Regions from separate parts of the Nonomuraea sp. ZG12 genome, predicted to be linked through region 3. Evidence: riboswitches for the same ligand, from Rfam matches in the RefSeq annotation. Region 3 holds a riboswitch; each other region holds the start of a gene.

What was found. Region 3 has a riboswitch for cyclic di-AMP ahead of ACTMTF_RS24190 (glycoside hydrolase family 25 protein). Riboswitches for the same ligand answer to the same signal wherever they lie in the genome.
Region 1: it holds a riboswitch for cyclic di-AMP, as region 3 does, so the genes downstream of both, ACTMTF_RS04565 (CHAP domain-containing protein) here and ACTMTF_RS24190 (glycoside hydrolase family 25 protein) in region 3, are expected to answer to the same signal.
Region 2: it holds a riboswitch for cyclic di-AMP, as region 3 does, so the genes downstream of both, ACTMTF_RS21895 (hypothetical protein) here and ACTMTF_RS24190 (glycoside hydrolase family 25 protein) in region 3, are expected to answer to the same signal.

What each region holds. Positions count from the first base shown of each region.
Region 1 covers NZ_JBQHCW010000001.1:971,869-976,910, forward strand. The annotation lists gene ACTMTF_RS04560 (aldehyde dehydrogenase family protein) at 1-1,315, shown strand, start outside; cyclic di-AMP (ydaO/yuaA leader) riboswitch at 1,547-1,694, shown strand; gene ACTMTF_RS04565 (CHAP domain-containing protein) at 1,706-2,362, shown strand; gene ACTMTF_RS04570 (fumarylacetoacetate hydrolase family protein) at 2,497-3,336, shown strand; gene ACTMTF_RS04575 (SDR family NAD(P)-dependent oxidoreductase) at 3,341-4,105, opposite strand; gene ACTMTF_RS04580 (MalY/PatB family protein) at 4,177-5,042, opposite strand, start outside.
Region 2 covers NZ_JBQHCW010000007.1:256,014-261,055, forward strand. The annotation lists gene ACTMTF_RS21880 (roadblock/LC7 domain-containing protein) at 1-247, shown strand, start outside; gene ACTMTF_RS21885 (hypothetical protein) at 244-615, shown strand; gene ACTMTF_RS21890 (alpha/beta fold hydrolase) at 670-1,530, opposite strand; gene ACTMTF_RS21895 (hypothetical protein) at 1,661-2,488, opposite strand; cyclic di-AMP (ydaO/yuaA leader) riboswitch at 2,670-2,807, opposite strand; gene ACTMTF_RS21900 (DUF5302 domain-containing protein) at 2,972-3,172, opposite strand; gene ACTMTF_RS21905 (erythromycin esterase family protein) at 3,254-4,486, opposite strand; gene ACTMTF_RS21910 (hypothetical protein) at 4,483-4,674, opposite strand; gene ACTMTF_RS21915 (SAM-dependent methyltransferase) at 4,856-5,042, shown strand, end outside.
Region 3 covers NZ_JBQHCW010000008.1:300,295-305,336, reverse strand. The annotation lists gene ACTMTF_RS24200 (bleomycin resistance protein) at 1-346, shown strand, start outside; gene ACTMTF_RS24195 (TetR/AcrR family transcriptional regulator) at 375-995, opposite strand; gene ACTMTF_RS24190 (glycoside hydrolase family 25 protein) at 1,070-1,789, opposite strand; cyclic di-AMP (ydaO/yuaA leader) riboswitch at 1,802-1,945, opposite strand; gene ACTMTF_RS24185 (MbtH family protein) at 2,192-2,404, opposite strand; gene ACTMTF_RS24180 (lysine N(6)-hydroxylase/L-ornithine N(5)-oxygenase family protein) at 2,443-3,759, opposite strand; gene ACTMTF_RS24175 (methionyl-tRNA formyltransferase) at 3,875-4,822, shown strand; gene ACTMTF_RS24170 (snapalysin family zinc-dependent metalloprotease) at 4,909-5,042, shown strand, end outside.

The DNA of each region.
Region 1 (5,042 bases), on a different contig from region 3:
GCCCGTCGGGGACGCGGCGCTGGCGGCGCGGGCCGTGGAGGAGGCGCTCGCGGTCGCGCCCGCGATGGCCGCGCTGCCGTCGCACGCGCGCCGCGCCGCGCTGACGAGCGCGCACGACGCGGTCGCCGAGCGGCGCGAGGAGTTCGAGCGGCTGCTCGTGCTGGAGACCGGCAAGCCGCTGGTGGACTGCCGGGTCGAGGTGGCGCGCACGCTTGTCACCCTGGCCACCGCCGCCGAGGAGGTGGCGAGGTTGCACGGTGAGACGGTGCCGCTGGACCTGATGCCGTCGGGAGAGGGGCTGATCGGGTTCTGGACGCGGCGGCCCATCGGCGTGGTGGCCGGGATCACCGGCTTCAACTATCCGCTGCTGCTGGCCGCGCACAAGATCGCTCCGGCGCTGGCGGCCGGCTGCCCGGTCATCGTCAAGCCGGCTCCCGCGACGCCGCTGGCGACGCTCTGGCTGGTGCATCTGCTGCGCTCGGCGGGCGTGCTGCCCGCCGCCGCGGTGCAGCTCGTCACCGGGGACGTGGAGGTCGGCCGCACGCTGGTGGAGGACCGGCGGATCGGCGCCGTGTCGTTCACCGGCTCGGCCGCCGCTGGGCACGCCATCGCCCGCGCCGCCGCCCCCACCAAGGTGCTGCTGGAGCTGGGCTCGAACGCCGCCCTCGTGGTCGCCGCCGACGCAGATCTGGAGGCCGCCGCCGACGCCGTGGTGCGCGGCGGCTACTACGCCTCGGGGCAGGCGTGCATCTCGGTGCAGCGGGTGCTGGTCGAGGAGGCGGTGCACGAGGAGTTCCTCGGGCTGCTCGCCGCGCGCATGAAGGACGTCGCCGTGGGCGATCCGCGCTCGCCCGGGACGCGGGTGGCGCCGCTCATCGACCCGGCGGCGACGGACCGGGTGCTGGACTGGATCGGATCCTCTGGCGCCAGGCTCGTCACCGGCGGCGTGCGTGACGGCCGGGCCATCGCGCCGACCGTGCTGGCCGACGTGCCCGGCGGGGCCGCCGCCTGGGACGAGGAGATCTTCGGTCCTGTGGTGTGCGTACGGCCGGTGCCCGACCTGGACGCCGCCTTCGCCACGGTCAACGCCTCCCGGTACGGCCTGCACGCATCGGTCTTCACCCGCTCCCTGGCCACGGCGTTCGCGGCGATCGAGCGCATCGAGGCCGGGGGAGTGGTGGTGAACGAGGTGCCGGGCTTCCGCGCCGACAACATGCCCTACGGCGGCGTCAAGGACTCCGGCATCGGCCGGGAGGGCCCGCGGTTCGCCATCGAGGAGTTCACCGTCACGCGAATGGCGATCATCCGGCCCTGAAGGGGCGCGTTTCTGCCCTCGTCAAACCCGGAGAAAGGTAAAGAATGGAGGGCTGAATCCCTTGCGTGACAGGGGATTCCGTGAGGGAGTCAAGCCCTTCACTTGCATCGTTCTATGCCGTTCACTTACCTTTGAGTCATCCGCGGTACACGCCAGGGTCTTTCACATGCCCGCGTGACCGTTTCAATCGCCGAGACCGCGTCTGACCTGTGCCTCTGTTCGATCACAGGTCTGCCGCGGCCGCCGAATCCGCGAAACTCGCGAAACCGGGGACCCACGTATTTCTGGGGTGAATCGGTTGCTCTCTCCTGAGGCATCCGTAGGGCACTTCCACGCCCGAACCCGTCAGCTAACCCGGTAGGCGGCATGGAAGTAAGGAGCACCCCCAGAATGGCAAAGAACATCCTCAAGCGCGCTTATAGCCGGTCCAACATCGTCACCTTCGCTCTTGGACTGAGCGTCGCCGCCGGCGCCACCCTGGGCGGCACCGCCGCCATGGCGGCGGAGCACCCGTCGCAGCAGAAGGCGGTCCCCGCTGCCGAGACCGGCAAGGTCAGCACGCAGACCCTGCTGCGGGTCGCCGAGTCCCAGATCGGTGTGAAGGAGAACGCGGCAGGCGGCGGCACGCCGTACCACAGCTGGTACATGTCCTCCCCGCGCGCGACCGAGACGCTGGCCCGCGACGGCGGCGGCCGGCCGCAGCTGTACGCCAACGCCCCGTGGTGCGCGATGTTCGTCTCCTGGGTCGGCGAGAAGGCCGGCGCCCGGACCTCGGTCGGCTGGGACGCCTACACCGTCACCTACGCCGACTGGTTCAAGGCCAACCAGCGCTGGGGCACCGTCGCCAAGCCCGGCTCCGTGGTCTTCTACGACTGGAACGGCGCCAAGACCACCAGCGCCATCGACCACGTCGGCCTGGTCAAGAAGGACAACGGCGACGGCACGATCACCACGATCGAGGGCAACACCGGCAACGGCAAGGTCGAGGAGCGGGTCCGTCCCACGTCGCAGGTCGTCGGATACGGCTACCCCGAGTTCGCGGCCTGACGCGGGCACAGCACCGGAAAAGCGCTTGAGTAGGCTGCCGGACATGGCGAGCCCGGCGCGGGCACGCCGTGACCTGGACGGGCCCCGGCCGGGGCCCTGACCGGGAGCACTGTTCGCTTGACAGGAAGGCGCTCATGCACCTCGTTCGTTGCTCTCGTTCCTCCCGCTGGGCGGTGCGCGCCGCGGGCGGCGACCGCGCGCTGCCCGCCGGCTTCTCGCTCGGCGACGCGCTCTCCGCCGACCTCGATCACTTCCGTACGCTGCTCGAAGCGGCTTCCGAGCCGATCGACGAGGTGACGCCCGCCGCGCCCGTCGATCCCGACACCGAGGTGTGGGCGGCCGGCGTCACCTACCGGCAGTCCCGCGAGGCCAGGGTCGAGGAGAGCACCGAGCCTGACATCTACCAGCGGGTCTACGACGCCGAGCGCCCCGAGCTGTTCTTCAAGTCGATCGGTCGGCGGGTGCGCGGGCATGACGAGGCCATCGGTGTGCGGCCCGACTCCACCTGGGATGTCCCCGAGCCGGAGCTGGCCGTGGTGGTCACGGCCAGCGGCGAGATCGCCGGCTACACCGTCTGCGACGACGTCAGCTCCCGCTCCATCGAGGGGGAGAACCCGCTTTACCTCCCGCAGGCCAAGATGTTCGCCGGCGCCACCGCGCTCGGTCCCGGCATCCGCCCCGCCTGGGAGGTCCCCGACCCGTACGCCCTGGAGATCGAGATGACGATCTTCCGTGGCGGCGAGGTCACCTGGGAGGGCACGGCCGCCACCTCGCAGCTGCACCGCCGCCTCGACGACCTGGTCGGCTACCTGTTCCGGGCCGACCGTCACCCTCGGGGCGTGATCCTGTCCACCGGCACCGGCCTGGTGCCCGGCCAGGACTTCACCCTGACGCCGGGCGACCGGGTGCGGATCCGGGTCGACGAGGTCGGGACGCTCGCCAACGACGTGTTGCCCGCCATGGAGATCCGCTGACGGCTCACCGGGGCGGGTCGAAGCGGCCGTCTACGGCGGTCCAGCCGCCGTCCACGTAGAGCACCGAGCCGGTGACGAAGCCGGCGGCGTCACCGGCCAGGTAGACCACCGCGCCGGCCATCTCCTCGGCGGTGGCCCAGCGGCCCAGCGCGCTCTTGGCCGCGTACGCGTCGTACCAGGCGGGGTCGTCCTTGATCTGCTGGGTCAGGGGCGTCTCCACCACGCCCGGCGCGATCGCGTTGACCCGCACCCCGTGCGGGCCGAACTCGGCCGCCGCGGTGCGCAGCAGTTGCACGAGCCCGGCCTTCGTCGCCGAATAGACGCTCTGGCCGGGCTCGGTCACGCTGGCGCGGATGGACGCGAAGCCGATGATCGAGCCCCCGCCCCGCGCCACCATGCCCGCGCCGAAGGCCCGCAGCACCTCGAACGAGGCGCGCAGGTTGAGGTGCACGACCCGGTCGAACTCCTCGCTGGAGTAGTCCAGCAGCCGCTTGCGCACGTTGGTGGCGGCGGTGAACACCAGGACGTCGGCGGGGATCTCGTCGGCGCACGCCCGGACCGCCTCGGTGTCCAGCACGTCGAGCAGCCGCGCCGTGCCGCCGCACTGCCCGGCGGTGTCCTGTGCGGCCGCCAGGTCCTTGTCCGCGCACACCACCGAGGCGCCGTGCGCGGCCAGGGCGAGAGCCGCCTCCCTGCCGATGCCGCTCCCGGCGCCGATGACCACCGCACGCCGCCCGTCCAGGCGGAACAACCGCTCGTATGCCGTCATGGGAAGCACCTTAACGACTGGTCTGACCAGTGCACCAGGTGCCCTGGCATGCGGTTTCCCGTCGATGACGGTCAGAGGGCAGCGAGGCGGGCCAGGATCTCCCGCAGCAGGGACGGGCTGGTGGCGAAGTTGAGCCGGGCGAACGCGGCGCAGTCGACATCGGTGCCCTGGGCGAACTCCGCCCCCTCGCTGAGCTTGACCCGCGCCCTGTTGAGCACGTGCTCGGCCGGTGCGCCGGCGCCGATCGGCGTGCCGGTGAAGTCGAACCAGCTCAGATAGGTCGCCTCCGGCGAGTGATAGCGCAGGTCCCACGGCAGCGCCGCGGCCCACTCGGCGACGAGGCCCCGGTTGTGCTCCAGGGTGCGCATCAGCTCCGCGGACCAGGCGTCACCCTCGCGCCAGGCCGCCACGGTGGCGACCCGGCTCAGCGTGCTCGGCGTGCCGAAGTAGTCCAGCGGGGCCTCGGCCAGCGACCGGTGCACCCGTTCGGCCCCGACGTGCGCGACGGCGCAGCGAAGCCCGGCGATGTTGAACGCCTTGGTGGCCGAGGTGGTGGTGATCGTGCGCGCCGCGGTCTCGTCGCCCAGCGAGGCGAACGGGATGTGCCGGGCGGGCCGGAACGTCAGGTCGGCGTGGATCTCGTCCGCCAGGACCACCAGGTCCAGCTCCGCGGCCACCTCGGCGAGCAGCGCCAGCTCGGCGCCGGTGAACACCCTGCCGGTGGGGTTGTGCGGGTTGACCAGCACCAGCATCCGGCAGCCCTGGGCGCGCAGCCGGTCGGCCAGGCCGTCGCCGTCGAAGTCCCAGCCCGCCTCCCGCCACCGCATCGGCAGCGGCACGACGCGCCGCCCCGACCTGACGATGCTCGCCAGGAACGGCGGATAGGCGGGCACGTGGATCGCGACGGCGTCGCCGGGCCGGGTCGCGTGCTCGATCA
Region 2 (5,042 bases), on a different contig from region 3:
GGCCTCGGCGCTGCTCGCGATGAGCAGGCGCATGCTCGTCCTGGCGGGGAGGGGCGAGCTGGAGGAGACGCTCATCTCCGGCTCGGCCGGCCACGCCGCCCTCTACGCGGCCGGCCCCACCATCGTCCTCACAGTCCTGGCCAAGCCCGGCGCGAACCTCGGGCTGCTCCGGCTGGAGGGCCGCAAGACGGCGTCCACGGTCGCCGAGGTCGCCCGACACGTTCATTCCCGATCGGAGGAAGCATGACCAGCATGGACATCTCGCTCAAGGAGATGATGACGATCGACGGCTCGCTCGGGGCCGCGATCGTCGACCACGGCAGCGGCATGGCGCTGGGCTCGCTCGGCAGCTCGAAGGACCTGGATCTCCAGGTCGCCGCGGCCGGCAACACCGAGGTCGTCAAGGCCAAGCTGCGGACGATGGACTCGCTCGGGCTCAAGGACAGCATCGAGGACATCCTCATCACCCTCGGCGGCCAGTACCACATCATCCGGCCGATCTCCGGCCGTGGCGGCAAGGGCCTGTTCCTCTACCTGGCCCTTGACCGCAACCGGGCCAACCTGGCCATGGCCAGGCACCAGCTCAAGACCATCGAGGAGAGGCTCGAGGTCTGACAGATCGCGGCGGCTCGCGTCCGGGCGCGGCGGGCGCGAGCCGTCGTCACAAACCTACGCTTTTCCGGCCGAATTTGAGGTCAGCTTCGTGATGGAATCGGCGATCTCCGGCCACAGGGGCTGCGGCAGGTCGTGCCCCATACCGGGGAGGACCAGGAGCTCGGCTCCCCGGATGGCCGCCGCGGTGGCCTGGCCGCCGGCGAGCGGAACCAGGGGGTCCGCGTCACCGTGGATGACCAGCGTGGGCACGTCCACCCCGCCGAGCGGCTCGGTCCTGTCGGGGGAGGCCATGATCGCGGCGAACTGCCTGGCGGTGCCCGCCGGGTCGTGGCAGCGGTCGTAGGCCAGGGCGGCCAGCCGCAGGAAACGCTCCCGGTCGAGCTCGAAGCCGGGCGAGCCGATCACCGCCCGGTTCGCCAGCGCCTGGGCCAGCACCGCCTCCCGGTCGCCGGCCGGCGGGGCGAACAGCACCGCGCCGGCCGCCTCGGTGGGCGGGGCCGCCGACGGGCCCGTGGTGGACATGATCGAGGTGAGGGTGAGCACTCTTTCGGGGTGCCTGAAGGCGAGGGTCTGGGCGATCATGCCGCCCATCGACGCGCCCACCACATGCGCGGCGGGCCAGCCGAGCACCTCCATCAGCCCCGCCGCGTCGTCGGCCATGTCGTCCAGCAGATACGCCGAGGGCGTCCCCGGTAGGGGGACGCCCTCGGCGTGCAGATGGGTGGACAGGCCCGCGTCGCGGTTGTCGAATCTGACGACGTGGTGACCCTGCTCGGCCAGTAGCGAGCAGAATTCGTCGTCCCAGTGTATGAGCTGGGCGCCCAGCCCCATGATCAGTAGGAGAGGGCGCCCGTCAGGCGAGCCGAAGCTCTCGTAGGCCAGTTCGATGCCGTTGACCGATGCACGCGAGATCACAGATGACAATTACCGTCAAATGCTCCTGGCGTAAAGCCAAACCCAAGGACGGCGGGGGGGGGTCGACGGAGGTCGGCGCAGAACCATCCCCAGGGGTCGGCGGGGGGTGTCGCGTGCGGTGAGGGGTGGGTCAGCGGGTCATGAGGCGGCGGATGCGGTCGCGGCCGAGGATGGCGCCGCCGCCGACGAGGGCCAGGCCGCCGGCGAGGGCGGCACCGGCGACGCCGCTCGGCTCTTCGGTCGCGGCCGCGGCGGCGGGGCTGGAGGGGCCGGCGTACGCGGTCGCCTTGACGGAGACGGCGGAGCCGCCGGAGCCCGAACCGGCGCGGGCGGAGGCGTCGGCGAGAGGCTTGCCCTCCACGACCTTCGACTCGCCCTTCTCGATCTTCTTCTCGGCCAGGATCTGCGGCGGCTTGGCCGGGTTGGCGTCCTTACGCGACCAGGCGCCGGTCGAGAAGGCCACCGGGTGGTTCTTCTTGCCCACGCCCTTGCCCCACTTGGTGATGACGTACTCGACCTTGATGTGGCCCTTGCCACCGTTGTCGTCGACCATCAGCGTCCGGGAGTTGAACGTGCCACCGGTCAGCTCGGCGAAGGTCTTGGAGTCCAGGTCCAGCATGACGCCGCTGCTGGAGGGAGCGCCGGGGCCGCGGTCACCGACGAAGAACGGCATCTTCTTGCCGTTGTAGACCACGTAGCCCTCGGTCAGCAGGGGCCAGCTGGGGCTGGCGGCCATGCCCTTCTGCATGGGCTTGCCGCTGGCGGGCAGGCCGGTGTCGCCGGCGCGGCCGGAGTTGTCGTCCCAGAAGTACGAGGCCGTGGTCGAGCCCTTGAGCAGGACCTTCTGAGTGTCGTCGACATCGGCGTGGGCGGCGGGGCCGGCGCCGAAGGCCAGGACGCCGGCAGTGGCGGCGCCGGCGAGCAGGGTGATGGAACGCATGCCGAAGCGAGCAGACATGAAAAAGGGAATCCTTCGTTAGGTATGGGGAAGCGCGCGCTCGCTTGAGGGCGTAGCCGGGCAGCGAAAGGCCGACGGACGCTACGCGGAGCGCGGAGAAGCTTGGGGGAAGTCGCCGCTCAGTGGGCGGCTGGTGACGTTACGCGGGCTGGGGGTACGCGGGAACGGAGCACAGGTGAGTTCGTCCTCTCCATCTCGCCTACCGGGTTAGCTGACGGGTTCGGACGTGGAGATGTCCTACCGGCCGCGAAGGCCGGATTCACCCCAGGAGATGGGTCCCCGGTTCCCGCGGAGGCGCGGGATTCGGCGCCAGGCGGCCGCCTCTTCCTGTTGAAGGGCCAGGTCACCGCCTGGTAACGCCACTCAACTTATAGGCCAAACCGGACAAACGCAAAGCAAATGCCATGAATCGGTCGAAGATCTACCTAAGAAGGTCAAGAAAAAAGGGGGTACGGCATGCCGTACCCCCGCGAATCCCCCGATTCAGCCGCCGCTCTTACGCCTGAACGATCGCTTGCTGGCAGCCGGCCCGTGTGCTCCGTGGATCTTCGAAGCGTCGGCGCCCCTGCCACCCGCACCCGTGTCCGCCTGCTGGTTGCGCTTGCGATCCAGCGCCTCGCGGAACTTGCGCTTCATCTCGTCCTCGGGGGTTTCGCTGACTTCCGGCTCCGGTGATTCCGCCATGAGGACCTCCTGGTGTTGGGGACATACACAGCTTGGCATGACGCTCCTTACAGCGCGAAACCGGGGATCGGCGATTCCGGGTCACAGCGGCGTGGAGCAGGTGCCCGAGCGGATGAAGGCGAGGCCGTCGTAGTCGTCCGCGAGCACGGTCGGGGCGAAGCGGAACTTGTAGGTGAGGCGGCTGACCACGGCTCCGTAGGCGCGCACGTGCAGACGGCTGCCGAGCCAGCGCGCCACGCCCTCCGACCGCTCGCCGGTGCGCAGGTCCAGCAGGTGGTCGTCCGGGCAGGCGGCGGCCAGCCTGGCCTCCACCATCGTGGCGTTGTCGACGCTCGGCACCCGGTTCCGCACGGGCGGCTTGCGCGTGTCGGGCCTGCCGAAGCGCATCCGCCTGGCCCTGAACTCCCCCTCCCCCATGAGCAGCCCCAGGGCGTAGTAGGCGGCGCCGTGCCGCTGCCGCAAGTGCCGGCCCATGGCCGGGACGGGGCCGCCGCCGTGGTTGCCGGACATCACATGGCCGTTGTGCGCCCACACCGCGACCTTCACGGCGGGGTCGCCCAGCAGCCGGTCCACGTTGTCGGCGAGGAACAGGTCACGGACGGCGCCGACGGTCTGCTGCGGGTCGGCGTGCCGCATCGGCCGGGACGCCAGGACGGCGCTCTGCCGCAGCGTCCTGGCATGCGCGATCGCCTCACCCGCCGATCCGGGCCCGGTGGCGAGGAAGTCCTCCAGGCGGCGGGCGGCTGTCTCGACGGCCGGGTCCAGGGGGCCGTCCACCCCCAGCCGGGTCTGCCCGAGCGCGGCCAGCGGCTCCAGGAACGCCGGGGCGACCTCCCCCAGGTATCGGGCCAGCCACTCGATCGAGGCCGCCGGATACTGCGGGTCGATCCCGGCGAAACGCACCTTACGCTCCGGGGGCGCGGCGCGGTTGTACTCGCGCATCCACTCCACCACCCCGAGCATCTCGCGCGTGTGCCAGGTCCAGAAGACCATCCCGCCCAGCGCCTCGGCCGCGTCGCCGGTGCCGTGCAGCACGTAGTCGTTGACCGCCTCGGCGGCGGAGACGCTGGCCTCCATCGCCAGCACGGTGAAGCCCAGCTCCTCCACCAGGAAGCGCAGCAGCCGGTGCTTGAGCAGGAAGAACTCCCGGGTGCCGTGGGTGGCCTCGCCGAGCCCCACCACGCGCACGCCGTCCAGAGCGGGCCGCAGCGGCTCCAGGTCGGCGACGGGCGCGCCCGGCTCCAGCGCGGCCAGCCGGATGGCCCGCCCCGCCAGCCAGCCGGTCAGCTCTTCCGGGACGGCGACAGCGGTCATGACTTCTTCGCGCCGCGCCGTACGGCATCGCCCAGGAGCACCAGCCCGAGCAGGCCGAGAACGAGACTCAGGGCGGTGTGCGCGCTGCCGTCGAGCCAGAGATGCAGCAGACCGAAGTGCCGGTCGAAGGAGGTGGCCACCAAGCCGCCGAACCCCTGAAGCATGAGAAAGAAACCGAGAATCCCCATGGGCTACACCTTGCCATGGCGACGTCGGCGGCACAGGCGACCAAAGTATGCCCACAGCCGACCATCGAACGTTTCTTATTGCCGCCCAAGAAAGTGCCGATCATTTTTCTTTCGGCAAAGATCCACACAGTCCGGAAAACTCGTACTATTTCTGGCAAAGCACCGGAAACGAGGCGAGGGCATGACAGGGGACGAGCAGCTTCCGGCACACATCGATCCGACCGTGCCCAGTGTCGCCAGAATGTACGACTACTACCTCGGCGGGAAGGACAACTTCCCGGCCGACCGGGAAGCCGCCGAGCAGATCATCCAGCTGGGCCGCCGGATGGGCTCGGACATCAGGGAGGTCGCCCTGGCCAACCGCGGGT
Region 3 (5,042 bases):
CCGCCACGGAGACGAGGAACCGGCCGCGCCGCAGAGCCGGCTGGCACGCGTGGTGGCCGCCGCCGTGCGCCAGGCCGACTCGCACGGCGACGAGGCCGCCGGGGTGCGCGTACTGGAGACGGGGCTGGCCCGGCACGCCGACGCGCCGCCCGCCGAGCGGCTGCCCGCCCTGGTCTACCTCGCCGAGCTGCGGCTGCGTACCGGCGAACGGGAGGCGGCGGCCATCCTGCTCGCCGAGGTCGGCGCGCTGGAGCTGTCCCCCGCCGACCGCGAGGCCCTCGCCACCGACCTCGCCACGGCCGCCGAGCTGACCGCCGAACTGCGCGCGTCCCAGCCGGCCGACTGACCTCCGCAGCGGCCAGGGCCGCGCCCTTTCAGCGCGCCGAGCCGCTGACCGGGGTGGTCATGTGGATGATCATGGCGTGCAGATAGGCGCGGAAGTCCTCCAGTTCCTCCGTGCTCGGCGGCCGTCCGCGCCGCCCCTGACGGCGATGCGGGTCGACGTACCGCATGCCGCCGGCCAGGAACCCGTACACGCACCACACCACGGTCCAGAGCAGATGCTCGGCGTCGATGTCGGCCGGTATGAGGTCCCGTACGGCGTTGAGCAGGAGGGCCGACAGCGGCCGCGAGTACAGGTCCTCCAAGTCGGGCACGTCGGCGGCGTCCCCCATCCATCGGTGCAGCCACAGCGCCAGGATCTGCGGATGGGTGGCGTAGAAGTCCAGGTAGGCGTCCGCCAGCTCGATCAGCCCCTCCCTGGCCGGGGTGAAGGCGGCCACCGCCGCGTCCAGGACCTCACGCTCGGCGCGATGCGCCCGCAGCATCACCTCGGCGTACAGCTGGTGCTTGCCGCCGGCCCGCGCGGTCAGCCACTCCACGTCGACCCCGGCGGCGTCGGCGATCAGGCGCATCGACGTCCCGTCGAACCCCAGCTCGGCGAACAACCGTGCCGCGACGCCCACCAGCCGGTCCGCCTCAGGATCCATCGTCATGGTTCATCACTCTAAGTGACGGACGATCTTCCCGTACGAATCGACCGCTGGATGACGGTCAGCGGGGCGCCTGCTCAGGCGGTGCGGCCGAGGGCGCGGAGCTCCTCGGGGGTGAGCGGGGAGACGTTCTGGTCGACGGGGTTGTCGGAGTACTGGTGGATGGCCCAGGACTTCCAGTCGGCCGGCGGGGTGACCGTGCCCTTGGCCTTGCTGTAGTGGGCGACCCAGAGCGGGTACTCGGCCAGCCCCTTGCCGTAGGTGTCGGCGAAGTTCCAGCCGCTGTAGAACATCGGGGTGGTGCCTGTCTTGTCCTTCACGTGGGCGAGCCAGGTCTTGGCCCAGCCGTTGACCTCGGCGACGGAGCGGCCGTCGGTGGTCTCCAGGTCCAGCACCAGCAGGTCGCCGGGCTTGGCCGGCTGGGAGTTCACCATGGACAGGAAGTGCTCGGCCTCGGCGATGGGGTCGTTGGCCGGGTGGCCGTAGTGGTAGGCGCCGCGGACGATGCCCTTGGCGTCCAGTTCCCGCCAGTGCCGGGCGAAGGCGTGGTCGCGGAAGGTCACGCCCTCGGTCGCCTTGATGATGCCGAATTCGGCGGGGCTGGCGTTCCAGTCGTGGTCGGGCTGGTAGTTCGAGACGTCCTGGCCGTACGTGAGCGGGACGGTGCGTTCCTGGGCGATGGGCGCGTTCTCCGGCGGCGCCGCGTGGGCGGGGCCGGCCATGGCCAGGCTCGCGGCTGCGAGGGCGAGTCCGGCGAGGGCGCGGGTGAGGGGTGTGCGCAGGCGGGGGTCGAGCATGAGGGGGTTGACTCCTTGCTTCCATGCCGCCTACCGGGTTAGCTGACGGGTTCGGGCTGGGAAGTGCCCTACGGGCGCAGCTGGGCTGGCGTCCGATTCACCCCGGAAAAGAGTGGGTCCCCGGCTCCGCGTGAGCGGATTAGGCGGCCGCGCACTGCCCTGGCTGGCAGGGGGTCCCACCAGGGCAGCGCGCGGTCCGGTCAATGATTCGGCAACGGATGGTCTAGGGGAGCCCCGTTCCGGCTGCCGTAATGACCGAGAAGGTATATAACCCCCAATGTCCCCGCAAGAGGTACAAACATCCACATAGACTCCGACTCCATCTGTCGGATGCCGCAACCCCTTGCCTGTAAGGGATTCCCGCCTCTAGGTAGATCTTTGACCGAGCAGGGCGCGCGACGATCAGCCGTCCATCGCCTCGGCGAGTGAGCGGGGGCGCAGGTCGGTCCAGTGGGCCTCGACGTAGTCCAGGCACGCCTGCCGGGTGTTCTCCGCGAAGGCGACCGTCCACCCGGCGGGGACCTCGGCGAAGACGGGCCACAGCGAGTGCTGCCCCTCGGCGTTGACCAGAACCAGGAAGCGGCCTTCCGCGTCGTCGAACGGGTTGGTGCTCATGTACGGATTCCTCCTCGGAAGCAGTCAGGGACAGAGGATCAGCGGGACGCCGCTCGCGACAGGGCGTAGGGGTTCGGGCTGCGCAGCCGGCCGGCCATCGACTGGACGATCTCGCCCACCCGGACCGCCGTGTTGGACAGCAGGGTCGAGGTGAGGCCGTGGGTGTGCTCGGTGGCCCCCTGGACGTAGATGCCGCAGCGCATCGCCGGCGACGTCGCGATCCGGTAGTCGCGGCCGACCCGCAGCCCGCCGCCGGGAAGCCGGTCGCAGTGCTCGCCGATGGCGCCCAGCAGGGTCAGCGGGTCGGCCGGGCGGTAGCCGGTGGCGAAGACGACGACGTCGGCGTCCAGCGGGGTCCGCTCACCGGTCGGCAGGAACTCCACCGTGGCGCGTACCTCCGTCTCACCCGGTTCGACCTCGACGAGCCGGGAGGCGTTGAGGATGCGCAGCCGCTCGGTGCCCCGCACCTTCTCCTGGTAGTGGCGACGGTAGAGCTCGTCGATGACCTCCAGGTCCACCACCGAGTAGTTGGTGGAGGCGTGGTAGCCGAGCAGCCGCGACTTCACCTCGTCGGGGGCGGAGTAGAAGTGGTCGACCGCCGTGGGGTCGAAGATGCGGTTGGCGAAGGAGCTGTCGTCGGCGGGGGTGTAGCCGTACTTGGCGAAGACCGCGCACACCTCGGCGTCCGGGAAGGTGTCGTGCAGATGGCCGGTCACCTCCGCGGCGCTCTGGCCGGCGCCGACCACGATGATCCTGCGCGGGTCGCGCAGGCCGGGGAGCCGATCGAGCAGCTCCTCGCTGTGCCAGACGCGCTCGTCGCTCACCATGCCCTCCGGGAGGACCGGTTCGAGCCCGGCGGCGACGACCAGGTCACGGGTGCGCCGGGTGGTCAGCGTGCCGTCGCTCTGACGGACGACCACGTCCAGGTACTCGACCGTCCCGGCCACGGCCACCGGGGTGACGGCGACGACCTCGGATCCGTACTCCACCTGATCGGCGAAGGGCGCGGCCGCCCATTCGAGGTAGTCGTGGAACTCCATCCGGGAGGGGAACATGGTCTTGTGGTTGATGAAGTCGAGCAGGCGTCCCTTGTCCTGCAGATAGGTGAGAAAGCTGAACTCACTCGCCGGATTCCGCATGGTGACCAGATCCTTGAGGAAGGACACTTGCATGGTGGTCCCTTCCAGCAGCATGCCCCGGTGCCATCCGAAGGCGGGCTGTTTGTCGAGGAACACGGCGTCTATCAGATGGCCCGTCCGCGCATGGTGCTCGCGTAAGGCGATCGCAAGGGCGAGGTTGGACGGCCCGAAGCCGATGCCTACGAGGTCGTGGACGTGCTGATCCGTAGAGGACAATGTAGCGCCTTCCTGGCGGGCCGATTCAGGGGTGGATGACCTACCTGAATTAGGTTAGCCTGACCTAATTAAGGCGAGCCTAACCTGATCGGATCCCCTCGACAAGGAGACACCCATGCGGGTCGTGATGTTCGGTTACCAGACCTGGGGGCACCGCACCCTCCAGGCGCTGCTGGACTCCGAGCACGAGGTCGTCCTCGTGGTGACACACCCAGAGAGCGACCACGCGTACGAGAGGATCTGGAGCGACTCGGTCGCCGAGCTGGCGCAGGCCAACGGCGTCCCGGTGCTGCTGCGCGACCGGCCGGACGACGAGGAGCTGATGACCCGGCTCAAGGACGCCGACCCCGATCTCATCGTCGCCAACAACTGGCGGACCTGGATGCCGCCGCAGATCTTCCGCCTGCCCCGCCACGGCACCCTCAACGTGCACGACTCGCTGCTGCCGGCCTACGCGGGCTTCTCGCCGCTGATCTGGGCGCTGATCAACGGCGAGGAGGAGGTCGGCGTCACCGCGCACATGATGGACGAGGACCTGGACGCCGGCGACATCGTGGTGCAGCGCGCCGTGCCCGTCGGGCCCGAGGACACCGCCACCGACCTGTTCCACCGCACGGTCGACCTGATCGGCCCGATCGTCGCCGAGGCGCTGGACCTGATCGCCTCCGGCCGGACCGACTGGACACCGCAGGACCGGTCGAAGGCCAGCTTCTTCCACAAGCGGTCGATCGAGGACGGCGACATCGACTGGACCTGGCCCGCCGAGGACATCGCCCGGCTGGTCCGGGCCCAGTCCGACCCCTATCCCAACGCCTTCACCCACTACAACGGCCGGCGCGTCCGCGTGCTCAAGGCCTCGGTGTCCCAGGGCGTCTACGGCGGCACCCCCGGCCGGGTCTTCATCCGCGAGGGCGGCGGCGTGGTGATCGTCGCCGGCGCGGAAGCCCGCCGGGGCCGCAGCCATGGGCTGGTGATCGAACGCGTCCGCACCGAGGACGGCACGGACCTGCCCGCCACCGAGCTCTTCCGCACCATGGGCGGCTATCTCACCCGGGGGGCATAACACCGCGATAGGGGCAAATTGCCAGCTCTCCTCCCGGGAGTGTCACGCATACCGTGACAGCGTCGCCACTCCCGGAGGAGCCCCCCATGCCAAGCCCCCTGCGACTCGCCCTCTCCCTCCTGCTCACCCTCTCCTTCCTTCTGATCAGCTCCCCCGCCCAGGCCATCACCCTGGTCAGGGTGCTCAGGTACGACGCGAGCCGGGCGGCTGAGTTCCGGGG